2 regions of the Chryseobacterium sp. JJR-5R genome follow, and region 1 is predicted to be linked to the other one. Evidence: riboswitches for the same ligand, from Rfam matches in the RefSeq annotation. Region 1 holds a riboswitch; the other holds the start of a gene.
The links. Region 1 has a riboswitch for cobalamin ahead of SD427_RS13440 (acyl-CoA thioesterase). Riboswitches for the same ligand answer to the same signal wherever they lie in the genome.
Positions count from the first base shown of each region.

Region 2: another riboswitch for cobalamin. It lies ahead of SD427_RS13965 (TonB-dependent receptor); the one in region 1 lies ahead of SD427_RS13440 (acyl-CoA thioesterase).

Region 1 covers NZ_CP139137.1:3,074,212-3,090,450, reverse strand. The annotation lists gene SD427_RS13515 (vWA domain-containing protein) at 1-730, shown strand, start outside; gene SD427_RS13510 (tetratricopeptide repeat protein) at 872-1,561, shown strand; gene SD427_RS13505 (BatD family protein) at 1,561-3,297, shown strand; gene SD427_RS13500 (MarC family protein) at 3,342-3,944, shown strand; gene SD427_RS13495 (hypothetical protein) at 3,950-4,147, shown strand; gene SD427_RS13490 (chorismate-binding protein) at 4,260-5,228, opposite strand; gene SD427_RS13485 (outer membrane beta-barrel protein) at 5,253-6,149, opposite strand; gene SD427_RS13480 (sigma-70 family RNA polymerase sigma factor) at 6,162-7,283, opposite strand; gene SD427_RS13475 (hypothetical protein) at 7,283-8,332, opposite strand; gene SD427_RS13470 (PaaI family thioesterase) at 8,432-8,857, opposite strand; gene SD427_RS13465 (1-acyl-sn-glycerol-3-phosphate acyltransferase) at 8,928-9,524, opposite strand; gene SD427_RS13460 (PspC domain-containing protein) at 9,835-11,559, opposite strand; gene SD427_RS13455 (PadR family transcriptional regulator) at 11,572-11,901, opposite strand; gene SD427_RS13450 (cytochrome P450) at 12,112-13,452, opposite strand; gene SD427_RS13445 (HD domain-containing protein) at 13,622-14,212, shown strand; gene SD427_RS13440 (acyl-CoA thioesterase) at 14,339-14,722, opposite strand; cobalamin riboswitch at 14,845-15,032, opposite strand; gene SD427_RS13435 (hypothetical protein) at 15,096-15,896, opposite strand; gene SD427_RS13430 (ATP-binding cassette domain-containing protein) at 15,927-16,239, opposite strand, start outside.
Region 2 covers NZ_CP139137.1:3,178,217-3,194,455, forward strand. The annotation lists gene SD427_RS13945 (CCC motif membrane protein) at 1-186, opposite strand, end outside; gene SD427_RS13950 (DUF2752 domain-containing protein) at 235-519, opposite strand; gene SD427_RS13955 (NADH:flavin oxidoreductase/NADH oxidase) at 550-1,602, opposite strand; gene cdd (cytidine deaminase) at 1,705-2,187, shown strand; cobalamin riboswitch at 2,382-2,517, shown strand; gene SD427_RS13965 (TonB-dependent receptor) at 2,632-4,656, shown strand; gene SD427_RS13970 (YncE family protein) at 4,670-5,794, shown strand; gene SD427_RS13975 (DUF5074 domain-containing protein) at 5,818-7,107, shown strand; gene SD427_RS13980 (T9SS type A sorting domain-containing protein) at 7,137-8,144, shown strand; gene SD427_RS13985 (CCA tRNA nucleotidyltransferase) at 8,336-9,757, opposite strand; gene SD427_RS13990 (L-threonylcarbamoyladenylate synthase) at 9,942-10,490, opposite strand; gene SD427_RS13995 (hypothetical protein) at 10,547-10,876, opposite strand; gene SD427_RS14000 (hypothetical protein) at 11,061-11,507, opposite strand; gene SD427_RS14005 (DinB family protein) at 11,504-12,007, opposite strand; gene SD427_RS14010 (cystathionine gamma-synthase) at 12,135-13,274, opposite strand; gene gldC (gliding motility protein GldC) at 13,396-13,722, opposite strand; gene SD427_RS14020 (gliding motility protein GldB) at 13,817-14,800, opposite strand; gene SD427_RS14025 (leucine-rich repeat domain-containing protein) at 14,855-15,517, shown strand; gene SD427_RS14030 (hypothetical protein) at 15,507-15,674, shown strand; gene SD427_RS14035 (hypothetical protein) at 15,707-15,904, shown strand; gene nadE (NAD(+) synthase) at 15,886-16,239, shown strand, end outside.

The sequences.
Region 1 (16,239 bases):
CTTTATGTTGGATGTTTCCAATTCGATGAATGCGGAAGACATCAATCCAAGCCGTCTTGCAGAGGCCAAAAACCTGATGATCCAGACGATGCTGAAAATGAAAAACGATAAGGTGGGGATTGTTATTTTTGCGGGGGAGGCAAGCTCAATCATGCCTTTGACCACAGATTATAATTCGGCGGAAACTTATATCGGAGGAATTGAGACCAACTCCATGCAGATCCAGGGAACGGACTTCCTGAACGGGATGAAAATTGCGGTGGGGAAATTTAAAAACGTAAGTAAAAACGCACGGAAAGTGGTGTTGCTGAGTGATGGGGAAGATAATGAAGGGAATGATGAGGAAGCGATAAATCTTGCAGAAAAAGAAGGGATCATGATTACCTCCGTAGGAATAGGCTCCGATGAAGGCGCACCGATTCCCGAGTACCAGTTCGGCCAGCTGATGGGTTACAAAACGGATATCTCAGGGCAGACCGTTGTTTCAAAAAGGCAGACTGCCGCACTGAGGAAAATGGCTGAAGCAACGGGAGGATCCTATATTGACGGAAATAATATCAATGAAGCCCCGGACAGGATTATTGATGCCTTGGAAAAGAAGTCCGGGTCCTCTGAAACATTAGTAAAATCACAGAATGCCAATCATTACTATCAGTATTTTCTGATCGTCTCCATATTTTTCTTTACGCTGATCTATCTGTTCAATCCCAAACAGGATTTAAATGTGTAATATCGTGTGGTATAAACCGGATAACCTGCCATTACTTTAACCCAACTTTAACAAATAAGGCACTGTTTATTAACATATAAAGGAATAATTTTGCATCGGATGAATATTAAAATCTTTTTTCTGTCGTTTATTATTGCTTTCATGAGTTCAGGTTTTCTGTTTGGGCAGAAAAACTACAGGACCCTTGTGTACGAAGGCAATGAAAAATTCAACGGAAAAGATTACGACGGGGCTTCTGCCAAATATCTGCAGGCCATCAAAGCCAATGACAAAGATTTTACTGCTCACTACAATCTGGGCAATGCATTGTACAAAAGCAAGAAATATGAAGAAGCTAAGGCAGAGTTTGAAAAGGCACAGCGGTTTTCACAGAACCTTTCAGACAAGTCTGCGGCACTTCATAACCTGGGGAATGCCTACATGCAGACGAAACAGCCCGAAAAGGCAGCTGAATTTTATAAGCAGTCCCTGAAACAGAACCCCTACAGCGAAGCAACCCGGAAAAATTATGAAATTGCAAAGCTGAAGGAGAAAGAAAACCAACAGCAACAGCAGAAGCAGAATAACTCCGGTAAAGGAGGCGGCGGTAAAGATCAGCAGCAGAATGATGATCAGAAGGGAGATCAGAAAGATCAGGGACAGGGGCAGCAGAACCAGGGCAAAGGCCAGGGGAATGACCCTAACCGGAAATCTGACAATGAGACCAGGATCCCGAAAGGGCTTGAAAATCAAATCCTCAATAAAGTAAGCGACAAAGAGAAAGAAACCGCCAAAAGAATTTTAAACAAAAATTCTTATTCGATGCCGGAAAGCAACGAGAAAGACTGGTGATGCAGAACAGGACAATTTACATACTATTCCTTTTTCTATCCGTAATTTCTTACGGACAGGTAAATATTTCTGTAAATCCTGATAAGACAAGCTACAGCGGAAAAGAGATCATTAACCTGACGATCGTTCTTGAAATGAACGGCGGGGAATATACCCAGCAGACGCCTCTGCGCTCTCCGGATCTGTCAAGATTCAACATCATCGGGAGCGGATCCGTAAGCAACGGTTATGTAGATCCCGAAACCAACACCGTTATTTCGCAATCCATTACCAGGCTGGCTCTTGAGCCGAAACAGAAAGGAAAGGTAAAAGTAGGTTCATTCCTGGTGACTGTTAACAATAAGATCTATAAAACCGAACCGTTTGAAGTTTTTATAAAAGATGTTGAAAAGAAAACCGTAGCAGCCAATTCAAAAGATGTTTACCTGAATATGGAGATTGAAGACCGCGAGGTCTACCAGGACCAGCCTGCTATTGCAGTCCTGAAAGTATACTCCAAAAACATGGACAATTTCAGAAGAGTCAAAAACATCCGTCTTCCCAAGCAGGATAACCTTGACGTTTATCCGGTCAGCTTTGCGAAATCTGAAATTGACCCGTCTTCAGACTACGGAAATATGGCTTCACAGATCCTGGCGGTATTTATGGTATTCCCGAATGAATCAGGTTATGTGGATGTGCCGGGTGTTTCCGCATCGGTAAACTCTTTTTCCGGTAAAAATAAAATTGTTTCCAATAAAGTTAAGATCAGTGTTAAAAAGCTTCCGGAAGATGCACCGGATTGTTTTAAAAATGCGGTCGGAAATTTTAAAGTAAGCTTTGTGAATACATCAAAAGAAAAAGCTGAAATCAAAAAGCCGATGAATGTGCTGGTAAAAGTAAGCGGGGAAGGGAATTTAAAAAACCTCGAACTGCCGAAAATTGCAGCTTCACCTGATTACGAAGTTTTTGCGCCGAAAATTACTTCCCGGGTTACGGCCGGCCTGACCGGAATGAAAGGGGAGATTGCAGCCAATTATATTATTATTCCTAAAAAGGCCGGAGAAATTGCCATCAGAACGGAACATTTCGCATTCTTTGATCCGTCGAGCAGAGAATATGTAGATCTTGGTGAAAAAACTTTATCTGTCAATGCATTTTCTCATGAAGAAATCATGGATGCCAGGACTACCGTGGAAAAGGTGAACGAATATACCAATACCCTGCTGGAAACGGTAAATACGCCGGTACTTAAGACTACTTCTTTTAAAGTAAAAGAAAAAAGCAAATTCCACTGGAATATCCTGTTGATCAATTTTTTTATTTTAGCCGGACTTTTCTTAGCCTATCTGATATTTAAAAATTGGCAAAAAAAACGTTCATTAATTAAAAATACTGCACCTTCAAAGTCTTTAGGATCCGTATCGGAAACGGAAAAAGAAATAAGGGAACAGCATAAAACCGATATCCATGATTATTTCAGTTACTTGGAAAATCTGAAAGATAATCAGGATTATGATACATTTTTCAAAACTTATGATGAGCTGGAAACCGAAGTCAGGAAACAGTTTTCACAAAGTTCTGCAGAGGGTTTCAGGGATTTTCTGGAAAGGCATCAGGGAGCTGCAACTGCCGCGGAATATACAGATCTTTCACAGAAAATTCAGATCGGGAAATATATGCCGGTAAAATCTGCTGAAGGAATTGAAGAACTTTTACGGGCCATTGTTAATTTGTATTCACGCATTAGCAAATAATCAGTTTAATTTCATATTTTTGCGAAATTATTAATTAAGAATACATGGAAGTATTTAATGATTTTTCCATTAAGGAAATTGTTACCTGTTTTATGGTACTTTTTGCGGTGATTGACATCATCGGTTCTGTTCCTATTGTAGTAACGTTACAGCAGAAATTCGGGCAGATCGAGGCCGGCAGGGCTTCGATTACGGCCGGCCTGATCATGATCGTTTTTCTGTTTGTGGGAAATAAAATCCTGAAACTGATCGGAGTGGATGTCAATTCCTTTGCCATAGCCGGGGCATTTGTCATTTTTGTGATTGCACTTGAAATGATCCTGGGTATAGAAATCCATAAAACCACTGAAGTTAAGGCTGCGTCTATTGTACCTATTGCATTCCCGCTGGTTGCCGGGGCAGGTACACTGACCACAACGCTGTCACTAAGGGCTGAATTTCATGATATAAATATCATTTTTGGGATTATCCTCAATACAATTTTCGTATATTTGGTGCTGAAATCAGCAAAGTGGCTGGAAAGGAAAATGGGCGAGGCCACACTGGCTATCCTTCAGAAAGTTTTCGGGATTATCCTGTTAGCGATTTCCATTAAATTATTTACCGCAAATTTTGCCCAGCTGGTGCAGACTTATATTAATTTTTAAACAAGATGCAGAAGTTTTATAAAGTATTTTTAGTAGTGTTTATCGTTTTTATCGCCATCAATCTTTATGCTATCGACTGGCAGACTGATATTTTGGCGGAAGAAGAGAACCTGAAGTTTGTGTTTTCAATCGCCTGCGCGGTTATCGGCCTTATTTTACTTTTTATTATGAATACATGGAGTAAGATCGGTGTAAAGAAATAATTTTAAATCTCATAAATTTATTACAGCCTCTTTCCATGCGAAGGAGGTTTTTTAGTGCTTCAAACATGATTTGCTGGCAGAACATTTACGTTAAAAGTGTCTGACCGATTTATCAGGAAACCGCTAAATTTTTCAGAACCGCTTCGGATTTAAGCTCTGTTTCAACCCATTCTTTTTCCGGGCTGCTTTGAACTGTAATGCCGCCGCCCACAAATACATGAACGGAATTGCGGTACAATTTGGAACAGCGCAGGTTAACAAAATACTGCACGGTTTCTTCGGTTTCGATTTTAATATAGCCTGCATACAGTTCCCGTGGAAATTTTTCCAGCTTCTGAATATGTTCCTTACAGAATACTTTCGGGATACCGCATACGGCAGGGGTAGGGTGCAGTTCCTGAATAATAGAATCCAGGTCTTCTTCTTTTATTTTTACCTTGAAGTCTGTCCTCAGATGCTTGATGCCCCCTGAAATGTGGTCATGGGTAGCAGATTCTTCTGGTCTTTCAGAATGTCGGCTTAAAATATCCCTGATATAGTCTGTTACCGGTTTCTGCTCTTCAATTTCTTTTTCCGACCAGTCTTCCGAAACCGGAAGCGTACCTGCAAGGCTCATTGTTTTAAAATCACAGGTATGTTTATTAAACTTTCCAAGGACTTCAGAAAAGGCACCCATCCATGAATTATCACCGTTGATTAAAAGGTACCTGAAGGCATTGGGATAAGATCTGCACAGGTTTTTGAAGCTTTCTTTTACATTCAATTCATTAAAATCCACGAATATCTTCCTTCTTGAATACACCATTTTGGGTAATTTATGGTCTTTGATGATATCAATGACCTTGTGTAAATTCTGTATATATTCTTCTTTTGTTTCCGCGGTGTAACCGTTATTGTCTTTTGACAGAAGTTCGCTGCTGATGGCAGCATTGTCAAAAGCTTCAGGACTTATTTCAGTAATTTTCCCCTGACATTTAATCTGATGAAGGCCATCGAAAGAGTAGAAACTTATCTGGCTGTCCTGTGAGCTTTCATCTGTGGAATACAGTTTTTCATCGAATGGGAATTTGAAATAAATCATGCGGAAATAAATAGGTTATACAAATCAGGGCCTGGAAATCATATAGGAAATCCCGAAACTGATTTTTCTTTCTGCAAAGGTATTATTAGTCTTAAAAACGTCAAAATCAAAACTGCTGTTTTTTAAGGAAAGATTTTTCAGGGTATGCTGCTGGTATTCCAAAGAGAGAAGGATACGTCTGTAAAGCCTGTATTGGGTGCCTAAAGAAAACCCGAGATTGGCACGGTGGCTTTTGAAATCCTCCGGTTTATTCAGCATCATATTTTCAGGTGTCAGAAACTGCAGGGTATACCTGTTTCTGTTGACCGCAAGTCCGGCAAACGGACGGAAATTTTTCCATTCATACAGCAGTTTAATCTGAAGTGCGTATTCAAAATGTTTATTATTGAACCGCTGGAATAACAGTGGCTGACTGTCTTTCGTAAAATAAAATCCGTTCAGGTAAGTATCCTCTTTATTGGAATCAAGATCAAGCGTAGAATTCCAGCGGTAGAGACTGGCGGAAAGCATGACGGATAACTGAGGCGTAAAAACAGTCTTTGAAACCCAAACTCCGAAATGCCCGCCAAACTGCTGACGGTCCGATGAAAGTTCCTGTGCCCAGGTGCTGTTTTTCAATCCCATTCCGCCTTCTATACCATATTCAAAAAGTGGACGTTTCTGTCTGCTGATTCTGTTTTCAGCCCGCTGTTTATCTATTTCCTCCTTATAGATATTCCGGACAAAAAATTTCTCCCGGATCTCCATGTCCGGAAGAATAACTTCATTGTGTCTGAATTTCACAGGTTTAATAAGGTATACCGTATCATAAACGGTAATATTTTCATACACATATACCGTGTCCACTTTTTTTCTTTTCTGTGCATAGGATAAACTTATGGTGACAAAAGCTAAAAAGAGTATTATTTTTCTTGAAAACATGTTCAGGCGCATTTATCTTTCTATAAAGACGGTATCTCTTTTAATGATCTTCTTTACCACAATTACTTTTTCCGGTGTTTCTTTTACGGAGTCTTTCAGGATTGTTTTTCCGGGGTTCTTTCCGGACTCAATATCTTTTTGTACTGTAGCAGTAGTGGTTTTTAACATGTCTGTTTGTGGATCTTCTGCAAAACTGCCGTGATGTAGGCTTTCATCTTTCATCTGGTCTGCTGGGATCAGGCCTTTGCTTTTTCCGTCTTCGAAAGATGAACTGGAATTGGATTCAGGCTGTTTTTCCTGATATAACTTTAAAGAATCCGCTGAATGATTTCTTGTGAAAAAAGCATTACCGGGATTTGATAAAAAAACCGAACTAATGATAATCACCAGGGCAGTTCCTCCTATAAAGGTCTTCTTTTTCCATGCCGGGTTTGATAAGGAAAATGAAGGAGGAGATATTTTGATATCCGGGGGAATCTGCAGGGTCCTGGAAGGCTGAACCGTGAAATCTGAAAATTTGCTTTGAAAGGTCTGTGCCCAGAGCAGTCCGCCAAGTCCGAAAATCACCAGCAGCTGCGCCGTTTTCTTTTTCGGGGTATCAGCCCTGACAATGTGGTTCAGCAAATAATTCTGGACCGATTTTTTAGCCCTGAGAAGATGCGATTTAGACGTATTTACCGTAATTCCCAGTACATCAGAAATTTCCGTATGGGAATAGTTCTCAATAAAAAACAGATTGAAAACCGATTTATGATGGGAAGGAAGATGGTCTATGGAAGACAGCAGTTCTTCATTGGTAAAATCGTAAATGAAGGCATTTTTTTCTTCCGGAAAATGATGTTCCATTTCTGAAGGGATATCTGGGATTTCTGAGGGTTCGGTAGTTACAAACGTTTCTCTGCTCTGTTTACGGATGTGCTGTAAAGCGTTATTCACCACAATTTTTTTCAGCCAGGCAAAGAGTGCTTTCTCATCATTCAGCTGATGGTCTTTCTGTATGGCAGTAATGAAACTGTCCTGCACAATGTCTTCCGCTGTGTAAATATCCGGTATATACCTGCGGCAGATCCCCAATAGTTTCGGGGAATAATTGCTGTATACTTTTTGCCAGTTTAAGTTGCTGTTTTGCTGCATTATAATGAGTTGGGAACGACAAAAATAGAGTTAAAACAACCTCTTGCTGTATCGGGAAGGCTCATAATCTCTACATTATTTATGTAAAACTTAACCATAGAGTTTTTGGTTCTCGTCATGTATATATTCTGATCTTTTGCTAAAAAGTGTCTTATTGAATTAAATCCATCCGGATCATTTATGGTGAATAAATTATTATTTAAATAATAAAAATTATTTCCGATATAATATTTATCTGAGCCATCCAGTGAAAAATCTGTAATGCCACTTTGGGATATATTTGCAGGAATCGTCACATTGGAATTGGTAATGACATTTTTTAGATAAAAATTTTTATTTATATCAATCAGCGACAGATAAAGTACTGAATTGTCTGAGATGAATTTGCGGGGTAAAAGATTATTTGCAAGAAAATGGTAACTGTTATTTTTATAAAACCCAACCTCCCAATTTGTCAGGTTACCCGGTGTCCCAAAATAACGTTTTGAGATATAGATATCATTATTAAAAAATCCATAGCTGCCTAAGCCCAAGCCCGTTGGATTTTCATTAGTTTCTAAAACAGTCTTAACCCCATTTTTCCAGGAGCAAAAAAGATATTGATCAGACGCGGATGTAGGAACAGGGTTTTTTATGATTCCATTAAAGTAAATATCGCCATTTCTAACAGTCATGTTATTATGGATAACGATATTGTTAGGTTGTGTTATTGTATTTTGAGGCACGCCCAGGTAATCTGCTACATTATGTTTTACTCCGTTTTTCCAGAAATACCACGCCGCAACAGTATGGTTACCGCCCAGCGATTCAATATTATTGGCTATCATGTACACATTCCCATTATCAACTGCAATATAAGTTCCCTGCAGGTTTTCTCCTCCCGGAAGTAAAACCTTATGACCATTTTTCCAATAACAGGCATGGAATTCATCTACACCACCTACATAAACATCATAAGCAGCGATCTTGTCTGAAATGTCGGAATCGTCTGTTTTACAGGAAACTGCTGATATCAGCAATAATAAGAGAGACAAAATAAGAGTTTTCATGGTGATTATTTTATTATAAGATGCAGAAAAAATAAAAGGTTGCAGCTTAAATACAAAAAAAGCTCAAATTTTTTTTGAGCCCGTATTTTTTAATGGATATTATTTGTTGATAATTGTATTCGTCATCGTGGTGTGGCTGATCAGCTGGTCTTTCTCGTCACGGATTTCTATTTCAGAAACATGCATGCTTCTCCCTTTCCTGATGAATCTGGCAACGGCGGTTACCATTCCGCTCTTTTTGCTTCTCAGGTGGTTTGTATTGATGTTGGTGCCTACGCCGTAATACTTCTCGCCGTCAATAAAGATATTGGACAGGCTGGATCCCATGGTTTCAGCCAGAACACAGCTTGCGCCGCCGTGCATAATCCCGAAAGGCTGATGGATTCTCGGTAAAACGGGCATGGTAGCCGTTAATGTTTCATGCTCCAGATCAATATCTGTAAACTGTATATCCAGTGTTTTGGCAAAGGTCTCTTCGCCCCAGCTGTTGATGAAAGCCAGTATTTCCTCTTTGGTTCCTGTCATTTTTATAAGTGATAAATAGCAATTGGTAAATAATAATAAGCAGGCGTACGCAGCCCTGTCAACCTGAATTTCAACCCCGTGCCTCCGTTTCGTTCCCCATGATATTAGGGTTCCAGTTTTCCGGTATTTTCGGGACAATATCATTTTTGATATAATAATCCTGGATTTCCTGCATGATTTCCGTGAACGGTACCGAAGCAATTCTTTCATAAGGAATGGTATATCCCAGATACACCCTGTTCCTTTTAAAATCCCCGGCTGCCAGAACAATCGGGACTTTTGCGGCCAGTGCCATGTGGTAAAATCCTTTTCTCCATTTCGGGACCCAGCTGCGTGTTCCTTCGGGTGTGATTACCAGGCTGAAATCATCTTTGGCAAATTGTTGGGCTACAAAATTTACCAGGTCGTTTTTCTGGCTCCTGTCGATACCGATTCCGCCCAGACCTCTTACGGCACTTCCGTACCATGCCTTGGTGTGGGCATCCTTGATAATGATTTTAAGGGGTTTGTTTAAAGACCAGTAGGCCAGGTTGCCCAGAATATATTCCATATTATGGGTATGAGGGGCTACCACCAGAATGCATCGGTTCAGGCTGTTTACGTCACCCTGTAAGACCACTTCCCAGCCCATTAATTTCAGTATTAGCTTGCCCAGCAGCTTTTTCATATCGTTTGGATTAAAACAAAAAAGTATAACCAAAGTGGTTATACTTTACAAATATATTGAAATATTATTGCTCTTAAAATAAACCGCTGATTAAATCTGCGATTTTGATTACAATTTCTAATGCTAACTGTACCATGATTATTTAATATTTTTAAGTGTCCTAGGTTATTTTTTCTATACAAATGTATAGATTTTTATTTACATACTCAATTAAATATGAGTTTTTTTTAATTTATTTTGAGAGAAGAAGGGTATGAATTTCAAACGGTTGGGTTATCCCTCCACACCTTTTGCCACTCTCTCCAGTGAGTTATTTAGTCTTTATGGTAATTTCGTTTTTATCCTCGTCTACATTGAAGTCTATATTGGCACCCTTCATCTTTCTGATGCTGTTTTTCATTGAATCAATTACCTTGTCAGCTTTGTTGCTCGGTACTTTTTTGCCGTTGATGATGATGCTGTCGTTATTGTCATCTTCCGAACTGTATTCAATGGTAGAACCGTTCACGGTAATTTTATTTTTTTCAATTTTAATGTTTCCGTCTTCATCCCTTTCCTGTTCATTGTCATTGATTCCGTCTGCATTTAAATCGCCGTCAAAATTAATGGCATCGTCTTTTACAGGAAGAACAATTGTGTTTTGCGGTACAACCAGTTCATAATCAACATTGTAATCCCTGAATCTGTGCCCGTAAGAATATTTGATGAAGTTGGGAAGCATGATTCTGTTGTTAACAACTTCTACCGGAACATTTACGTTCAGTGGAAGGTTATATCCCTTGGCTTCCTTCTTGATGATCAGATAAGGCGTCCTGATGTTTGCTTTTCTCGTAACATCTACATGGATCCAGTCTCTTCTGTAAACCGATACCCTGTCAGAATAAAGGTTGTCATCATAGGCTGTAAAGTTCTGCGGAATGGTGATCTGCTTCGAGTCAACATATAAAGTATCTGAATCGGTATTAATAGCTACTTCTTCCGTATCTTCCTTATGTCCTTTAAAGATCATCTCTCTCTTTGCGATACTCAGTCCGAAATACGTTCCGAGGCCGATGATCGTAAGGAACAGCGCCCCTAAAACCCATCCGATGTTTCTCAGCTTTGTTTTGGGTGAGAAAATTTTAATGCTTAACAGACTGAAAATTAATGCAGGAATCAAAGATCCGATGATGATAAGTGCCGCTAAAACATTATACAACCCGTCATCATCAAAATAAAATTTCATTTCATTGGCTCCCGGGAAATCAGAATCAATCCCGAACAGCCCGAACACGACAAACACACCGATAATACTGCTGACTGCCATGATCGCGAAAAATGCACCTGCAATATATTTCAGGACATTCCAGACTCCGCTGCCCGCATTATTGATATATGGTTTGTTCTCAATATAAATTTCCCCTGCCCTTGTGGTGGTTTCATTGGCAAACTGTACAATTTTACTGGATTCTTCCTTAAGATTATCAAAATTCAGGGGCTTGCCCTTCATTTTCAGGAAATCTGATGCCGTTTCAGCTTTCGGAAGCACGGCCCAAAGGATAAAATACAGGATGATGACCAGAAATGAAGATCCCGGTGCTACCCAAAGGAATAAGAATGCCCCAACCCAGATAAGCCTCATCGCGGTAAGATCCATTCCGAAATAGGCTGCCAGACCTGCACATACCCCTGCGATTTTTTGTCTCTCAGGATCACGGAACAGCTGCCTTTTATCAGAATACTCATTGCCTGCCGTTGAAGTTCTTCTGGTATTCTTTTCAGAATAGTAAGCTTCTTCCTGTTCTTCAATTTTTTCAGGGCTCCCGATCTGCGCAATCACTGCTTCTACATCCGCATCATTGATCACTTCACGTTTTGCCATGGTATCCCTGAAGATTTCAACCATTCTGATTTCTATATCGTGCATTACTTCATCAGCTTCCGAAGCGTCCAGTGAGCTTCTCAGGGCATTCAGGTAATCGCTGAGTTTTATATATGCATGCTCTTCTATCGTAAAAGAAAAACCTGCGAGTCCTATTGAGAGTGTTTTGTTCATAGCTTTGTTTTTTTAATTTTTTTGAGTGATTTGGTTGACTGAAGCAGTCAGTTCATTCCAGGTATTCTGCAGTTCATCCAGAAACAGTTTTCCTTTTTCTGTGATCTGATAGTATTTTCTTGGCGGGCCTCCGGTGGATTCTTCCCATCGGTAAGAAAGGAATTCACCGTTTTTTAATCTTGTTAAAAGAGGATAGAGGGTTCCTTCCACTACATCCAGTTTTCCCTTTTTCAGTGCATCAATCAGGTCAGAAACATACATTTCACGGTGATTGATGAGACTTAAAATACAGAATTCCAGAATCCCTTTTCGCATTTGCGCTTTGGTATTTTCAGTATTCATCTTTAATAAGTTTTGTCAATTAGTTATTTATTTCAGAATTCAGTTCCTAGCTAGTTGAACCTGTTCCGATTTTACATTACAAAGATATGTAATTAAAATGGTAATATGCAATACAAAGTAGTGAAATTTTAAAATAAAAAAATCCAACTGTTTGAATATCAGTTGAATTATTTTTAAATATAAATCAGTTAGCTCAAAAACGGAAGAAAATCAGACCGGATTTTTAATAATTTTACCTTTAACGCTGACCGGTCTTAACGTAACTAATGCTTTCTTCTCTATCTCAGGATGGGAAGAAATAAAACTAAACTGCTGATAAAATTTGCGGATGATCAGTGCCATTTCCATCACAGCAAAATGTTCCCCGATACAAAGCCTTGGACCGGCGCCGAAAGGGTAGTAGGCGAAATTTCTGGCGTTCTCATTATCAAAACGTTCAGGGATGAATGAATCCGGCTGTTCCCAGTATTTAGGGTTCCTGTGGAGCCCGCTGATATACAGGATAATGAAAGTGCCTTTCGGCCAGGAATATTCTTTAAAGCTGTCGTCCTCCAGTGCCTGCCGATCAATGGCCCAGGCCGGAGCATGAAGCCTCATGGCTTCTTTGATGATATTGGAGGTATATGATTTTTTCATTAAGCTTTCCGGTGAAAAAAGAGTGTTCCCTTCATCCGTAATTTCTTTTCTGAGTTTTTCTTCAGCTTCCGGATGCCGGCTGATCTCAAAAAAGATAAAGCTTAATGCATTGGCTGTTGTCTCATGGCCTGCAATAAAAAGGATCAGCATTTCATCCACCAGCTGTTCATCAGACATAGGAAGCTGGGTATCTTCATACCGGGCGTTGATCAGCATATCCAGGAGGTCGTTTTTTTCTTCTCCGGAACTTCTGCGCTTATCAAGGATATTCTGGAGGATTGCTTTTGCTCTTTTGCTTTTCCCGATATTGCGGTCTATCACTCCGAAAAACTTTAAAATATTGGTGTAAAAAGGCAGGCGGACTTCCTTGGCAAAAACTTCCTGGATTTCCGTAATGATTTTCCCTAATTCCTTTACCGTATTTTTATCAATATCTGAACTGAAAAGGGTTTTGGCAACAATACTGAAGGCCAGCGAATGGAAAAATTCATACAGGTCCGTTTCCTGTCCGGTACCGAACGGCTGAAAAGCCGTATCAATTTCATCTTCCATAATCGAAACGAGACTGGCGATTTTTGTCTTGCTGAAACCCGGCTGGATCAGTCTTCTCTGCTTAAGCCAGTCTTTCCCGTTATTGGTCAGCAAACCATTCCCGATGTATTTACCGAGTGTAACAGACTGTATCTCGGATTTATAATAGTTTTTATGATTCTGCTTTAAAATATATTCCACAAATTCCTTGTCCTGAGAAAAGATAAAGTTTTTGTCTGTAAAATTGGCCCTGATGCGGTAGCTGTCCCCTGCAATGCGGTGGTTTCCGCTTATGGTATCCAGCGGATTGCTTACGCCGTTCACTAAAGAATACAGCTTTCTTCTTCCTTTAATTTCTGCGGGATAATTGAACTTTGGCTCCATATACTATATTTTTAGTAAAATTACAACTAATCTCTCACATGGCTGTAAAAGTCTGTTTACCTTAAAAACCCTTATTTTTGTATGGATTTAAGATAAGACAGATTTAAAATTGAATCACAGATCAACAGCAAATGCTGCACCGATCCTGCAATAAACAATATACAGAATCATGAAAATACAGAAAGAAATTGATTTTATCCTGGCCGTAGATGCCCTGAAAAACGTACAGCGCAGAAACTACAATGCAGATGACAGCAGAAGAGAAAACACGGCAGAACACTCCTGGCAGATTATTATCCTGGCCCAGATTCTTTTTCCCTACGCCAGAAACAGAGCTGATATTGACCTGCTGCGGGTGATCAGGATGCTTTCCATCCATGACCTTGTTGAAATAGAAGCCGGAGACACTTTTTTATTTGATGAAGCAGCCATGACCGGGAAATTTGAAAGGGAACAGATTGCTGCCCGGCAAATCTTCGGTATCCTGGATGAACCCCTGCGCTCAGAGTTTTTTGACCTCTGGCTGGAATTTGAAGAAGAGCAGACGCCTGACGCCATTTTCGCCTGCGCCATTGACCGCATCATGCCGTTTATCCTGAATTCCCATACCTCCGGAAAAAGCTGGACCGAAGCCGGCGTTACCGAAAAACAGATCCGCCATATGCTGGAGAATGCGATCAGCAGGGCTTCTGATGAACTGGGGGAGGCTTTTCAGCTGCTGCTGCTTAAAAACCTGGAAACGGAAAAGGTTTTGAAATAATTTGACAGATAGATAGGTTCTTATGGGATTTATAAAGGAGATTTTCTTGTTTTCGGCGGGCGAAGCCCGCCGAAAACAAGAAATCAGAAAAGTATCTTCGGGGCGGCCGCAGGCCGCCCCGAAGATTTACAGTATCTGTACAGGCTTTTTAGATTCGTCAATCGCTACAAAAGTAAAATCGCCTACAATCGCTTTTTCCCTTTCATAAGAATACATCTGTTCCGTATAAATTTCTACGTTCACCTTCATACTGGTTTTTCCCACATGGGAAACTTTTCCGATCAGTTCAACGATGGTTCCTGCGGGAATCGGTTTTTTAAAATCGATTTTATCACTGCTTACCGTGACCACCCTTTTTCTGGCAAACCGGGTTGCGGTAATAAAAGCCACTTCATCCATCAGCTGCATCGCGGTTCCTCCGAAAAGCGTATCGTAATGATTGGTGGTATTGGGGAAAACGGCTTTAAAGATTCTGGTTTCCGAGGTTTCAATTCTTTCTTCTGTAGTCATATTTCATTATTAATTAAGGCGACATGAAGAGATATTGAACAGAACAACAAAATTCCGGGAATCCGGGAATTCCTGAAATATACCATACCATAAGATCAATACAACTTCAGAGCGCGAAAGTTTTTTGTATATAAGAAAGAGGCAGGTCTCCTGACTGGTAACATCTTTATTTCCTTCCCATCTTATGGAATATAAAACAGTGGATTCTTAATAAAGACTTCAGTTACTTACAGTTGCGCGACAGTTCGTGATTCTCACACGATTCCCTTTTAATCTGCGGTTAAGCAGAACCTGTTTCTGAAAAGCCATAAGCAGAAGGCTGTAGCCCGAAGCTGCTGGCTTTACGGTTGCAAAAATAATGATTACGGATGAATTATTCCGGATTTTTATAAATGATCTGGCTTTCCGCCTTTCCCTGTTTGATGGTCCAGATTGTAGTATACCTGTTTTCACCGGAACCGTTGATCATGTAAAGGAAAATATGGTCATTGTCAATGGCGGCTACGCCGATGTTTTTAAAATCCATTGTCGGCTGGAACATGTTTTTAATGGCATCCCTTACGAAAACAGAGCCGCGTCCCGGCTGCTGTACCCTGACAGATTTAATTTCAGTCATGCCTTCCGGAATTTCTTTGCCTACACCCCAGGGTTTCACTTTATCAATGGTTAAAATATTTCCATCGGCATCTTTTGTCTGTTTTTTGATGTGTGCATAAGAAGGATAAACATCAATGATGACTTTCGTTCTCTGGTTTCCCGGAATTTTAGGATCGGAATCATCTGTAAAGATCAGTGATTTTCCGTTTTTGGATTTTGAAGGCGTAAACTGCGGGAGCTTATCCACAAAGACTACCCGGTTTTTATTCACCATGCCTTCTTTGGTAATGCTGTCATACCTTACGAAAGGCTTATCCGTATCATCCCTTTCAGGATATTTAATCCAGATCCATTCCGTTTCGCCGGGAGCCGGTTTTTCATAAATAAAAACATCGCCTGTTTTCATACGGATCTTATCAATGATTTTCCGGTAATCTTCTTTATGAACCCGCACCATGGCATAACCTTCCTCAGCTTTTACAACACCAAAAGGGACTTTGTTCTGCCCTTTTGCAAGAGCCATGGAAAAAAGACTGAAAACGGATAGGTACAATGTTTTGTTTACGGAAATCATCATGAAATTTTTTTAACCGTTCAAATATATAAATTAAATACTTTTCGGGAGATAATTATGCTGCTCCAATTCTTTTAAATTTTTAATCTGTTTTAAATGTGAACCGGAAAGAAGATAAACCTCATCTGAAATATCCAGCACATCCTGAAAACGGTGGTCAGAAATAACAATGCCTTTATAATTCGTCTGTCCCTTAATAATTCTCTGCATTTCAGCAGTCAGTTTCGGGGAAAGCCCGCTGAACGGTTCATCGAGCAGGATGAATTTTGAATCCGAGTACAGGATCAGTAAAGTTTCAGCTATTCTTTTTTCACCACCGGAAAGGTTCCTGCAGGTTTCGTTAAGC
Region 2 (16,239 bases), 100 kb from region 1:
TGTCTTCAGGTTACTGTAATTATCATACTGTCCGGGATTCTGGTTATAAAGGGCCATATCCTTATTAGCCAAAACCAAACCGATGATGGCAGCAATAAGGCCTACAATCCCGTAACAGCAGCATGTTACAAGAGAGACAATTCCTAAAATTAAAACGCCTGTTGCGTTAGGTAACTTTTGATTCATAGTTTAATATTTTAAATGTTGTGTTGTGTTGTTTTGTTTTGAATTTAATTATATCAGAGGATGTTTATAAAAATAAGAAACGACCATAATTACCGCATTGATACCGGCAAGCATAACCAGTACATTACCGTAATTCCTTTTTGTATCCACAAAATTTAATACCACAGCTGCAAAAAACAGCAATAAGGTATATATGGCGGGAAACATGTGAAAAGCATCACCAAACCTGCCTTCGAATACCATGACAAGGGCCCTTTGGGTACCGCAGCCGAAACATTCAATTCCTAAGAATTTTTTACTCGGGCAGGTCAGCATGAAATCTTCTATTTTCATTATACTATTTTCCTTTCCAAATATAACAAATTAAGAGGAAATTTTTGCTCTTAAATACTGGTGTGGAAAAAAGCAGTCTTCTTTCATTTCAAATGATCCCTGAATAGCCATATAAGGATTCCGTAAAATCTCCCTTGCGATAAAAATCAAATCAGCATCGCCTTTCTGAAGAATTTCTTCTGCCTGCTCTGTCTTTGTGATCAATCCTACTGCACCGGTTTTTACCTGCACCTCATTTTTCACCTGTGCAGAAAACGGAACCTGGTATCCCTCATATACAGGAATTTTAGCACCGTGGATATTGCCTCCGCTGGAAACATCCACCAGGTCAACCGCATGGTTTTTCAATATTCTTGCCAGTTCTCCACTGTCTTTGATATCCCAGCCATTTTCAGCATATTCGGTTCCGGAAATCCTTACAAATAACGCTGTATTTTCATCCAGCTCTTCATTAACAGCATCTACAATTTCTATCAGAAACCGGATCCTGTTTTCAAAGCTTCCGCCGTATTCATCTGTCCTGATATTGGAAAGCGGCGACAGGAACTGGTGGATCAGGTAACCATGTGCCGCATGGATTTCAATAACATCAAACCCTGCATTTACAGCCCTTGCCGCTGCTGCTCTGAAATACTGAACCTGTTCCTTGATTTCTCCGGATGTTAAAACATGAGGAACCCTTTCATCCGGATGATACGGAACCGGGCTTGGCGCAACGGTTTCCCAGCCTTCTTCAACAGGAATCTGGACGTTGTTCCAGGTAGAGCCTTTTCTTCCGGCATGGGAAAGCTGGATCCCTATTTTACTTTCAGAATTCTGATGCACGAACTGCACAATGCGCTGCAGCTTTTCTGCCTGCTCGTCATTCCAGATTCCCATACAGTGGTTGGTGATTCTTCCGCGCGGCTCCACACCGGAGGCTTCTACAATCAAAAGGCCTGTCCCGCCCTGGGACCTGCTGCCGTAGTGTACAAAATGAAAATCATCGGCAAGACCGTTTTCACAGGAATACATGCACATCGGGGACATGACCCAACGGTTTTTCAGTTCAACGTTTCTGAACTTAATCGGAGTGTATAACATTTTAAATTGAATATTTTAAAAGTGAAATTTTCAAAGACGGGGCCATATTGCCCACCTCATCAAAAAGAAGTAAATTTATCCCCCTTTTTTATTCTACAATATATGAAAAAAGAAACTCAGATCAGTTACGAATATTTTAAGAATAGCAGTGAACTGAACGATATAGAGAAAAAATTATTTGAAAAAGCGAAGGAAGCCCGCGAAAATGCTTACGCTCCTTACTCAAACTTTTTGGTAGGCTGTGCCGTGATGCTGGAAAATAATGAAATCTATTCCGGAAATAACCAGGAAAACGCAGCTTATCCTTCCGGCCTCTGTGCGGAGCGGACTGCACTGTTCTGGATTGCGGCCAATTTCCCGGACGTGAAAATCAAAAAGATTTTTGTAGTCGGAGGCCCGAAAGAACCTCACGGAAAAAACCCTCCCATTCCTCCCTGCGGAGCATGCAGGCAGAGCTTAATGGAATATGAAACGAAACAGAACGAAAATATCGACCTTTATTTTTCCAGTATGAATGAGGAAGTGGTTAAAGTTCATGCCATCAAGGATCTGCTTCCGTTTTATTTTGATGCCACATTCCTTTAGGAAAACTAAACCCTGCTTTTACATTTAAAATCTTAAACCGTTTTAGGATTTTTACGAATTCTGCTTATGCTGATTTCCAGTCTCAGCATGCCTCATGCAAATGAAAATCATATGGCGGATACAATGCATACTTACTGTCTTTTTTAACGATCTGTAAAAAACCCACCTGAAAATTATATAGTTCCCATTGTCCAATCCTAATTAAAACCTTAAATTTGCAGCTGTTCAACAATGGGAATTTGGTGAAAATCCAGAACAGACCCGCTACTGTAAGTAATTCCGCCAAAAGAATTTACAAGTCAGATACCATGTTGAATATACATATTGATGAAGCTTTCGTGGAGTGAAGCACAGTCGGTAACTAACCTCTTTGTAATCAACAAAGTCAGGGGATTTCCTTCTATGTATCATTCAGCAAGCTTTTTTATGGCTGAGTAAAATTGAATGAGAAAATATCTGCCTTTTTTTACAGTTTTCCTGATCAGTGTACCCGCATCCGTTTTTTCACAGAAACGGGAAAAGGACAGCATCGGTACCCGGATGATCCAGGATATTATCATCAACAGGAAGCGCCAGGAAACCGGGGTCATCTCTTCCCAGAAACTTTCCGGAACAGAGCTGGAAAAACTGAACAGTACTTCCGTGGCAGATGCCGTACGGTACTTCTCAGGCGTACAGATCAAGGACTACGGCGGGATCGGCGGGATGAAGACGGTAAATATCCGTGCCATGGGGACCCAGCATGTAGGCGTATTCTATGACGGAATCCCTATTGGCAATGCCCAGAACGGAACCGTGGACCTGGGAAGGTTTTCACTTGACAACCTGGAAGCCATTTCGCTGTACAACGGACAGAAAAGCGAGATTTTCCAGTCGGCACGGGACTTCGGCTCTTCCGGATCCATTTATCTTCAGAGCCGCACACCGATTTTCACTGGAACGAAAAAAAACAATATAAATATCAATTACCGCTCCGGGTCTTTCGGAGTGATCAATCCATCCGTCCTGTTTGAACAGAAAATCAGCAATGCGGTAAGCCTTTCTTTAAATACGGAATACCTTACCGGAAACGGAGAATACAAATACCGACAGAAGGTAGCACTGCCGGACGGCTCTCCGGGCTGGGAAAGCTACGGTACCAGAAAGGGCGGCGATATTGAAGCCCTGCGTGCAGAGGCCGGAATTTCCGGAAAAATAACCAACGGATCGTGGAAACTAAAAACCTACTACTACGATTCGGAAAGGGGAATTCCCGGAGCGGTCGTAAAGAACAGGAATATCGAATCCAGCAGGCAGTGGGACAAAAACTTTTTCGTCCAGGGAAGTTTTCAGAAAGAGATCTCCCCGAAATACCAGTTCCTGGTGAATGCTAAATTTGCTGATGATTACATACACTATTTCAATGACAATCCGGAAGGCACGCCTATTTTCATAGACAATACCTACAAACAGCAGGAAGTTTATGTTTCTACGGCGCACCAGTACTCCCCCTACAAATTCTGGAAGATCAGCCTTTCGGCAGATTACCAGTACAATACACTCGATGCGAACTTGCGGCAGTTTGCCTATCCGCAGCGGAATACGGAGCTTATTGCACTGGCTACCCAGCTCGATCTGAAAAAATTTAAGCTGCAGGGAAGCATTCTCGGAACTTTTGTGCAGGAAAAGATAGAGAACACCACTTTTTCGGTGCCTCAGAACCGTTCTGAGTTTACGCCTACGGTATTTGCATCTTACCAGCCTTTTCAATCAGACTTTAAAATCCATGGTTTTTACAAAAGGATTTTCAGGATGCCTACTTTCAATGATCTTTATTATACGGAACTCGGAAGTTCGCAGCTGAGACCTGAATTCACCAATCAGTATGACCTGGGCTTTACCTTTAATAAAGATTTCGGTTCCGGAATCCTGAAGAACATCAACCTGATTGCGGATGCCTATTACAATAAGGTCCATGATAAGATTATCGCTTACCCTAAAGGACAGCAATTCCGATGGACAATGGAAAACCTGGGCGAAGTGGAAATTAAAGGCGCCGATGTATCCGCGCAGGCCATCTGGCTGATTGCGGAAAACCTGTTATTGAGCAGCCGCTTTACCTACACTTATACACAGGCACTGAATATTACGCAGGCTAACGGCATTACATCCTATTACAGGAACCAGATCCCTTACATAGCAAAAAACAGCGGCAGCATGCTGCTGGGGCTTACTTATAAAGAATGGCAGCTGAACTACAGCTTCATTTATGTAGGCGAACGGTACAACATGTCTGAAAATATTCCAAAAAATTACGAACAGCCCTGGTACACCAGCGATATTTCCGGAACCAGGGAGTTTAACCTGAAAACCTGGAAATTCAGGCTAGGCCTTGAAGTGAATAACCTTCTGAACCAGCATTACAGTGTCATCCAGAATTATCCTATGCCGGGAAGAAATTACCGTGTAAGCCTGAGAATAATGCTTTAACCAAATGAAAAAAATGAAGAAGTTCTGTCTGTTTCTGGTTTTTTCTATAATTCTTACCGTTCAGTCGTGTAGGGAAGATTATGACTACATCAATTACGGCGCTACCAATACCGGCGTACAGGAGCCGGAAGACATTGATATCAAAGGGCTCTACGTACTGAACGAAGGAAATATGGGCAGCAATAAAGCCTCTATTGACTTTTTTGATTATTCCACGGGGGTCTTTACCGAAAACTACTATAACGCACAGAATCCCAATGTGGCCGGAAGCCTTGGCGACGTGGGAAATGATATCAACACCTACAGGGACAAGCTGTATGCCGTGATCAACCTTTCCAATTATGTGGAAGTAATGGATGCCAAAACCGCAAAGCACATCGGTGAAATCAGTGTACAGAACTGCAGGTATATCAGTTTCCATAAAGATTATGCCTACATTACCTCTTATGGAGGTGCCGTAGGAAGCTCACAGCCGGGCTACGTAGTGAAGGTTGATGTCAATACCCTCCAGGTTGTCGGGAAAGTCTTCGTAGGAAAACAGCCCGATCAGATGGAAGTGGTGGGCGACAGACTGTATGTGGCCAATTCCGGCGCCTACAGCGCTCCTGATTATGACAATACGGTTTCTGTCATTGATCTGAACACTTTTACTGAGATAAAGAAGATTGCGGTAGCCGTTAACCTCAGCAAAATCAAGAAAGACGATACCGGGAAACTCTGGATTACCTCCCGCGGGAATTATGGCAGCATTCCTCCCAAAACCTACGTACTGGACCCTGCCACCGACCAGATAATCAAAGAAATCAATATGCCGCTGAGCGATTTCGATATGGTGGAAAACAGGCTGTATTATTTCAGTTATGCATGGACTTCCACAGGAACCGCCAGCAGCTACGGAATCCTGGATACAGATACTTATCAGGTGATCAGCAGCAGCTTCATTACAGACGGCACACAGACCGGGATTGTTATTCCTTACAGCATTGCAGTAAATCCTGTAAACAGTGATGTTTTTATCTGTGATGCCAAAGATTATACTTCTTCCGGAGAACTTTTCTGTTACAGTAAATTCGGGAAGCTGAAATGGAAAGTAAAAACAGGTGATATACCGGGACACCTTACTTTTTTGCGTAAATAAATCAAAACAATAAATTTAAATATATGAAACAGTTTTATTCCAACATGTTAAAAGCAACTTTTGTTGCCGCAGGGTTTGTACTTACATCCGCCCAGTACTCCAACGGATACATCGTATCGAATGAGGGCAATTACGGAAGTCCGACTTCAGAGATTTCCTACATTGACGCCAACAATAACGTCACCAATAACGTTTACGGCTTGGCCAATAACGGTGAGCCTCTGGGGGATATTTTACAGTCCATTTATTTCAATGGGGACAAATCTTATCTGGTTATAAACAACTCCAACAAGGTTGTGGTAGCTAACAGGTCAAGCTTTGTAAAATCAGCTGTCATTACCAGTAATGTCGTTCAGCCAAGGTATACCACTATAGCAAACGGAAAGATATATACAAGCAACTGGGGAACCTCTGCCACACAATACGTTTCGGTACACAATGCAGCTACTCTGGCCTATATTACCAGCATCCCTCTGAATGCAGACCCTGAGGAAATCATCACGGTAAACGGAAAGGTGTATGTAAACAAATCCTCCTACCGTGCAGGAAATAGCATAGAAGTGATTGATCCTGCTACCGATACCATTATTAAAACCATCACTTTAACTGACGGGCTGCAATCTTTAACGGTAAGCGGAAATGATATTTTTGCTTTATGTACAGGGAGCACAGGATCTACGGTTTACAGAATCAGCACTGCTACCGATGCGGTAACAGGAAGCGTATTTAATGCTTCGGTAGTCCCTCCATCCTCTTATGACGCTCTTAAGTTTACATCAGACGGAAATCAGCTTTTTATTGCCGGGTCTACCAGCGTGTATTCTTTGAATACGGATTTGGCTTCATTCAGCAGCACTCCGATCTTTACGACACCTGCAAGTGGAACCTATGGTGATTTTTACGGTTTTGCCACTATCGACGGAAAAATTTTCCAGGGCAATGCCAATGGCTTCACGGCCAATTCCACAGTGAAGGTCTATAACCAAACCGGAACGCTTTTGAACAGTTTTACGACCACCATCGGCGCAAACAATGTATATAAAAATGTTTATTCTTCAGGAGTCCTGGCCGTAGCTGAAAACAGGCAGAGCAAAGGCAAAGATGTTTCTATCTATCCGAATCCGGTATCCGATATCCTTTACGTGAAAAATGCAGATGCATCGCAGTATACAATTTCAGATAGCTCCGGAAGGATTTTAAAATCCGGGGTTTACCAGAATGGCATTATAGTATCTGATCTTCAGAAAGGAACTTACCTGATCCATATTTCGGATAAAAACAGTCAGAAAACCGAAAAATTTATCATTAAATAAGTACTGACAGAAAATCAACTGAATTTATTATGAAAAAATTATCAATAGCTGCTTTTTGTCTGTCCGCCTCTTTTTTAATGGCCCAGAGCTATGCACCGCAGGTTGGAACAGCCGGTACAACTGCCATTTCCAAGGACAGTCCGCTGTTCAAATCGTGGGCCAGCGGCTGTACTGTGGTACGCGGTCTTCAGCAGATCAACGGAACTGCCGGGACCTACGCCAATGCCGGGACCGATGCAAACGGAACAGGAATTGCGAACGGATCTGTGGTGAGCCTCGGAGACGGGGGCACGGGGACCGTTACCTTCTCCAAAGCCATTGTCAACGGCAGCGGGTTCGATTTTGCGATCTTTGAGAACGGTTTTGTTTCCGGTTCTTCAGGCAAAGCCTATCTGGAACTGGCTTTCGTAGAGGTAAGCTCAGACGGAGTGAATTTTTTCCGTTTCCCTTCCCATAACGAATACCCTGCTGATTATATCCAGAATTCCACAGATGCCGGAGGACCCGGATTTGCTACGATGGATGCAAGATACCTGAATAATTTTGCCGGAAAGTACATCGGGAGCTACGGAACCCCTTTTGACCTGAGCGACCTTCCTGACAATCCGCTGCTGGATAAATCGAAAATCACGCATATAAAAATCATTGATGTGGTGGGCACCAATGCTGACGGCTATAAGACCTTTGACAGCTTCGGAAACGTTGCGGTAGATCCTTTCCCTACGCCTTTTGGTTCATCAGGGTTTGACCTTGATGCCGTAGGCGTGATTAACGAAGCTGCGGTATTATCAGCTGCTGAATCTACAGTTTCAGACCGGAAAATAAGTATCTATCCTAATCCGGCTTCCGATTTCATCATTATCAATGCGAAGAAGGAGGTTGCCGTAAAAATTTACAGCATCAGCGGTGCACTGGTAAAACAGGGTAAAACGGTAAATCAGAGAATGAACATTTCCGATCTGCAGAACGGAAACTATATTGTACAGATCGGGTCTGATGGTGAACAGCAGAACCTGAAGCTGATCATAGCGAAATAAGGTGACGTGACGTGACGTATGGCCTGCCGGATTATCTCCGGGGCATCATCCTACAGTCACCGTTTTACATCATTTTTTTTTCATCATTTGTGTTTTTTTCCGGGCGGTTTCGAAGAAACCGCCCGGATTTATTTCAACAAAAAAAGCAACAGATCAATCCATTGCTTTATTATTTATTTTAAACTGTAATTTTATGCTAAAGTCAACCCTAACTTTTCAGCTTCTGCAATTACAAAATGCCTGGCTTTTTCACTGTCGTTTTCTATTTCGCCTTCCAGAATAGCTTCTTTCACTTTTTCCTTTAAAATCCCGATTTCGCGTCCCGGCTTAAGGTTAAACATGGCCATGATTTCCTCTCCGGAAATCGGCGGCTGGAAATTCCTTACCTGGTCTTTTTCTTCAACTTCCTTAATTTTAACGGCCACATATTCAAAGTTCTTCTTGAATTTTTCCTGTTTCCTTGAGTTTTTTGTGGTGATATCTGCTTTGCAGAGCGTAAAGAGGTCTTCCAGGTTTTCACCGGCGTCAAACAGCAGCCTTCTTAATGCGGAATCCGAAGCATCATCGGTAACCAGAGCAATAGGCCGGGAAGACAGCTTCACCATTTTCTGGACATATTTCATATCAGGTCCTAAGGGAAGTTTCAATCTCTGGAAAAGGGTCCTGACCATTTTGGAGCCTAAAAATTCATGTCCGTGGAACGTCCAGCCCGTTCCTTCAACAAATTTTTTCGTCGGGGCTTTTCCGATGTCATGCAGCAGAGCCGACCAGCGCAGCCACAGTTGGTCCGTGTGTTCAGAAATATTATCCACCACTTCTAATGTATGATAGAAATTATCTTTATGCGTCTGCCCTTCTACTTCTTCCACGCCTTTCAGATCAATAAGCTCGGGAATGATCAATTTCATCAGCCCGGTTTCCTCCATCAGTTTTAATCCGGCTGAAGGTTTCTCCGAAAGCATGATTTTATTAAACTCCACCATCACCCGTTCCATGGAAACAATTTTGATCCTTTCCGCTTCCTGTTTAATGGCTTCCAGTGAATTTTCCTCAATCTCAAACTGTAATGTAGAAGCGAAACGTACGGCTCTCATCATTCTCAGAGGATCATCAGAATACGTCCGGGCAGGTTCTAGCGGCGTCTTCAAAATTCCTTTTTCCAAATCATCCATCCCGTTAAAAGGGTCAATCAGTTCTCCGAAATTAACCTGGTTCAAGGAAATAGCCATTGCATTGATCGTGAAATCCCTTCTTTTCTGATCGTCTTCAATGGTTCCGCCCTCCACTTCCGGCTTCCGGCTGTTTTCGGTATAGCTTTCCTTCCGGGCCCCTACAAATTCCAGCTCAAGGTCTTTGTACCTGATCATAGCCGTTCCATAGGTTTTGAAAACGGAAACTTTCATACCGGGATCAATTTCTCTTCCCACATGCTGGGCAAGCTCAATTCCGCTCTGCTCCGTAACAAAATCAATATCGGTGGAAGCTTTCCTTTTCATCAGCAGATCCCTGACATACCCGCCGACAATATATACAGACTGGCTGTTCCGGCCTGCCACTTCAGAAATAAGTTTGAAAAGTTTAAGATTTTTATTCTGATTAAGATTAATGAACATTTTTTTAAAGATGTTAGATATTAGATACCAGATATTAGATTACAATCAGGATTAAATTTATTCCATTGTTAAATATTATCTAATGCAAAACCACTAAGAAATCAGGTGATGGATAGTTTAAAACTAAAAATTCCCGGCTTCTTAATGGTCAATTGATCTGCAAAGATAATTAAAATCTTTTTCTTTACTCCCGGAGAACCTTTATTCTGTTATCGCTCCAGATTTTTATAACGGAAGACCCTGAATACTCAGAAACTTTCTCACGGCCTTCTTCTACGGCATAATCTACCAGCTTGATGATTTCAGACGAAATATCCGAGAACTTTAAAGGGCTTTTATCGCCGCTGAAATTCGCCGAAGTGGAAACCAAGGGCTTATTGAGCTTGGTAATTAACTTTTTACAGAAATCATTTTTTACCAGGCGGATCCCGATGCTCCCGTCTTCTGCCAGCAATTCCTTGGGAAGCCCCCTGGGGTTTTCATAGACAATGGTTACCGGCTTTTCGCTCAGGTCAATAATTTCCCAAGCCATTTCCGGCACATCCACCAGATCCTGCAACCGTTTTTCAGTTTCAACCAAAATGATCATGGATTTATTTTTCTCCCTTTTTTTGATGTCAAATATTTTATTGACGGCTTCAATATTCGTGGCATCGCAGCCAATTCCCCAGATTGTGTCTGTCGGGTAAAGGATGGTTCCTCCGGATTTTAATATGCTAATGATGTTTTCCATGTAATAATGTATGTTTTGATTAAAGTCTTTTAATATTCATTTCTTTACTTCAATGCTTATCTTAATATTCTTTTCAAATCTCTTGCTTTAAAATATTGTGCAAATAAAACAGGCGTATTGAATCTTGTCGTTTCCTTAAGCAAAGTATATAAAACTTTCCCTTCATTGATAAAAATGTAAGTAGTCTGGTCATAGCCGGAAAATCCTTTGAAAGCAGGTTCATTCAAAAAAAACAAATGTTCTGTTGCCTGGTAAAAGGTGTACTTTTTTCTTTTGCTGTAGTTGATCAGCCTTCTTTTAATTTCCTCCGGCCGAATATCTGTAGTGATTTCCTTAAGATTTATCTCAGTAAACTGACAGTATACTCCGCGCAATCCTATAATCATAATTAAAAAGGGGGAAATAAGAGAAAAGGAAACCTCATTAGATACTATATTATCCAGTATCAGAAATAAAGATACAAGAACAAAGCCTGAAAATATAAGATAACTCAATATCCGGTCTGATACATCAGAATTATTTTCATCAAAAATCAGATTTCTGAACTGAATGCTTTTCCGGGAATCTAAATTATTCAGAGTGCGCATCTTTTTTATTTACTATGCGTAAATAACCTGCAGAAAGAGTGATGAACAGGATAGAAGCCAGCCATAAGAAATATCCGGCATCCAAACTGTAAATCCTCGCTATCCGCCCGTTTTCAGCCGCTAAAATTTCTTCAAGAAAGATAAATGACCCTGAAATAACAAAGGCAACTGTCCCTGTTATGAATGAAGCCAAATGGTATTTTTTAAAAACGCAGAAAAGAGAGATCAGGAACCATATGTTTGCCGTCCATACCAAAAATTCTTTTCCCGCGCCTCCTAAAAAGCTGACCGGACCGATTAAAAAAACTTCGAAAGACGTATAATTTTTAATTTTCCCCATATCCTCCACCGTAAAAGCATTAAAGAAGAGAGAAAGTATAAAAATTGACAAACCGACAATAGTTACTTTGTTTTTTGACTGGTTCCTCATAATTGTGGCAGATATCTTTCATTAATCATATTCAAATGATGTTCATTATGCCCCACAATGAGTTTCCCGATGGTTTCAACAGACAGTGGGTTTCCGTTGGCCGTCCCTACATTGTTTGCTACAGAAGGATGTAATGTTTCCAATAAAATCTGAGAGGATTTTCTGACCAGCCGGTATTCTTCTACTAATGATCCTAAGCTTCTTTCGTTGGCAAAGGAATTTTCAGCATAGATTTCCTCGTCAAAACCCGGCAGTTCATTCTGATCACCTCTTGCAAAGGCTAAAATCCTGTACTGGAAAACTCTTTCCGTATCTGATAAATGAAGGAGCAGCTCTTTCAATGTCCATTTTCCTTCCGCATAAGCAAAAAGAGACTGTTCTTCAGTAAGACCGGAATAAAGTTCAATGGTCTTTTCTCCGGTATTCTTCAGTTCCTGCAGCCAGTCTGCTGACGGAATAAGGTCTAAATACCGCTGTATGTATTTTTCAAAATCAGTCATTCTAGAATGGTATTATAAATAATGTGGTATGATGTGATGAGCCATGATGCATTAATGACTGTGAAAATGATCATGAGAAAATGGATATTAAAGATCCATTTTTCTCATGATTTTTATTTTAATTAAATTAAGAAAATGCTTTTTCCAGATCTGCAATCAGATCTTCCGCATCTTCGATCCCTACGCTTAAACGTACGAGATCATCCGTAATCCCAAGTTCAGCACGTTTTTCAGCAGGGATAGAAGCGTGGGTCATCAGCGCCGGGTGATTGGCCAGGGATTCTACGCCTCCCAGTGATTCGGCTAAAGTAAATACTTTTACCTGTTCCAGAAATTTAACGGCATCTTCCTGCTTGCCGGATTTGAACGTGAAGGAAACCATGCCTCCGAAATCTTTCATCTGGGCTTTTGCCAGTTCATATTGCGGATGGGATTCCAGGCCCGGATAAATTACTTTATCAACGGACGGGTGAGATTCCAGGTATCTGGCAACAGCCATTCCGTTTTCAGAATGCCTCTGGACCCTCAGTGCCAACGTTTTGATTCCCCTCAATACCAGATAAGAATCATGAGGCCCTAGAATACCGCCGCTTGCAAACTGGATGAAGTGAAGCTTTTCTCCTAATTCCGCGTCTTTAGCAATTAAAGCACCGGCAATTACATCAGAGTGGCCCCCCAAATATTTCGTGGCAGAATGCATCACGATGTCAGCACCCATATCAATCGGTCTCTGAAGATACGGTGTGGCAAAAGTATTGTCAACGGCAACCAGGATATCTTTTCCTTTGGCAATTTCAACAACTGCTTTGATATCCACCAGTTTCATCAGCGGGTTGGTTGGTGTTTCTACCCAGATCAGCTTAGTTTTATCGGTAATGACATCAGCAATTTTAGAAACATCATCAAAATTCACGAATGTGAATTTCAGCTGGTATTTTTCGAAAAGCCTGGTAAACATCCTGTAGGTTCCTCCGTATAAATCATCAACGGCCACTACTTCATCACCCGGATTAAGTAATTTCAGGACACAGTCGATGGCAGCAAGCCCGGATCCGAATGCCAGTCCTCTCGCTCCGTTTTCAATGCTTGCCAGAGAATCTTCCAGCGCCTGTCTTGTAGGGTTTGCAGCTCTTGAATATTCGTAACCGGAATGAACGCCCGGGCTTGTCTGTGCAAATGTAGAGGTTAAAAATACAGGCACATTTACAGAACCGGTTGCCGGTTCGTGGTGCTGTCCTCCGTGTATCACTTTTGTATTAAAATTCATAATTGTATGCTTTTAGCTTATTGCTTTTGGCATTTAGCCTTACAGCTGGTTCCAAAAGATTTATTATATATGTCTGTTTTTAGCAAAAGCCAATTTTCCGTTGCTAAGTACCAGACGCATCTTACATTTTTATTGCCGACTTAACAGCAAATTCTTCCGCAATTTCTTCCATCCACTGCGCTACATCTTCCTCTCCTGTTGCTCTCTGATAGGTGTTGCCAAGAGAAACCATGATCTGGTGGATAAACATTTTCATCTGGTCAACCGGCATTTCCTTGGTCCAGAGATCAATTCTTAAAGCTTCCATGGCTTTATCATCCCAAACGGAAATCATGGTGGCTTTTGTTTCTTCCTTTTCAATCCCGCCGTCCTGCGCATTCCAGCTGATATGTTCCGGGATATGGTTCTCATCAAGCTCTACATCTATGGTAATCTGAGTTTTTCTCATAACGTTTCTATTTATTTCTAATTTATTTTTTCGGTTAATCCTCACTTTTAACCTTATCTTACTTACACCTTTAACCCTTCCTTTCCTGATCTGTTTATTTCAGTTTCGGCTTATATCCGGACTGGTTAAAGATTATCGTGGCATCCATCTTCAGGAAATCCTGCAGCTTAGTATCCGGTTTTTCATTAAGATAGGCTTTACAGATCTGCCATCCGGTAAAGATCCCGACCTGCGGTGAAGATTCATTGTCTATATCGGTATAAAATTTTGAAAACGGGCCGGGGGCGATAAACCGGTCTTCCAGCCTGTGGTCATCCCCGAAAATGATGTTGTTTTCCACAAAATAGTTCCAGATGTTGGCTTCGTTGGAAGCTGCCCATTCATACTGCTTTCGGGTATAATTCATTTTCAGATATTCAGGATAAGCAGGCAGAAAAGCATCCTTAAGAACCATGATCTTCCCGTTGAGGATCATCATATCAATAAATTTCTGGTGGTCCGGGGATTCCTTTACGAAGCCTTCCGCAAAAATCTGGGCTACTTTCGGGACGATGTTGTTCGGGTTCATGGATTTCTGGAAGTACATTTCCAGCCCTTTATAATTTGGGTTTCCATCTCCCATGAAACCTGTAATATCGATGAACAGAAGATTTCCTTTGGCATCATAGAAAATAGGGTCCTGAACCATCTGTAAAGCTGAAGAAAACAAATATACCTTCGGGCTCTTAAACTGCGGAAAGTAATATTTGATATGCGAAAACAGATCATGAAGATCAGTCTGAAGCCTTTTCTGGTCTATTTTCCCGATGGCTTCCTTATAAATTTTAATTTCCTCGTTATTGGTTCTCCGCTTTCCGAAATCAGCATCGCTCACGGTTCCCTGAAACCACGGAAATTCAGCTTTAAACTGCTCAATCGGAATGTTTTGGTCATAAAATTTGCCTGAAATATCGGTGACTGCCACTTTTTCGGCAGGGGTTTTTATTTCCACGTTCCATTGGTCTCGGGATTCTTCTTTGCAGGCGTTCAAACTCAAAACTAATCCTGAAGAAAGTGCAATAATTCTGAAAATCTTCATATTTTTACATGGAATTTAAGGGTACAAAAATAATGATTTAAAAATAATGTATTGATGAAAAACAAAATATTTCCTACCCTCCTCTTTCTCTCTGCCGTTTCGTATGGCACTGCCCAGAAACTCACTTTTTCAGACAAAATTTTCGAAAAGACTGTTGTAGAAAAATTTGATCTTAATAAAAACGGGGCCATCGACCAGCCTGAAGCGGATAAAGTCATCAACCTTTTTGTCTCCAATAAAATAAAGGTGCGGTCGGCAGATGACATTAATCTGTTTAAAAATGTACAGACGGTTATCCTGGATGGTGCAATCATTATTTCGGTTAACCTGAAAAACCTGGATAAACTCAGCCTGTTTTCCTGTGAAGCCTGCAATATGATAGCTTTTCAGGCAGAAAACCTGAAAAGCTTAACCTCACTGTATCTTAACGGAAATAAACTTTCCCAGGTTTCCCTGAAAAACACTCCCGAAATCTATGAACTGGCGGTTTCATCGAACGGTCTTACTTCTATTGACGTACGTCCGCTGAAAAAACTTATTATACTGAATGTAGAGAACAACCGCATTGCAACCCTGGATGTTTCACAGAATCCTGAACTCCGTACACTGGTTACCAAAAACAATCCTCTGCAGGAAGCCGATATCAAAAGAGCAAAAACCCCTGTCGCTGCCCCTGCAGGATCTTCTGCTCCTATAAAGCCAGGCTATGGAAATTAAAATCGAACGACTGATCTTAAGAGAATCCGGAGAAACCGGTGCTGAACGGCGAAACAAACTTCTCATTGGCTGGAGCAGACTTAAATTCTGTACAGAAGCGAACAGATACAAAAATTTCTGTAATGAAGCTATCGGTTCCTGCCGGAATACGGGCTGAAGGATATGCTGCAGAAGCCTCAAAAGCGTCTGATGAATATAGGATTCAAAGAACTGAACCTGGATATTGTCTATGCAGATTTACGCTATGAAAATATGGCTTCCCATAAGCTAAAGACTTTCGTTTCCGGTACGAAAAACGATGTGAAAATTATCTCTGAAGATTTTTGGAATGTAAATTGGAACTTTATAAAAAGATTAAAATATAAACAATGCAGACACAGAAAATAACAGACCATATTGTCAACTGGCTGAAAAATTATGCCACAAAAGCCAATGCAAAAGGATATGTATTGGGCGTTTCGGGAGGAGTGGATTCCGGAGTGGTTTCTACGCTTTGCGCTATGACAGGCCTTGACGTGCTTCTTCTGGAAATGCCGATCCGCCAGAAAGCAGACCAGATCAGCCGGGCACAGGACCACATAGAAGATCTGAAAAAGAGATTCCCGAATGTAAAAGGGCAAACCGTTAACCTTACTCCGGTTTTCGAAAGCTTTGAAAACATTGTTGCAGAACATTCAGAAGACAATCCCAACAAAAACCTGGCAATGGCCAATACAAGGTCC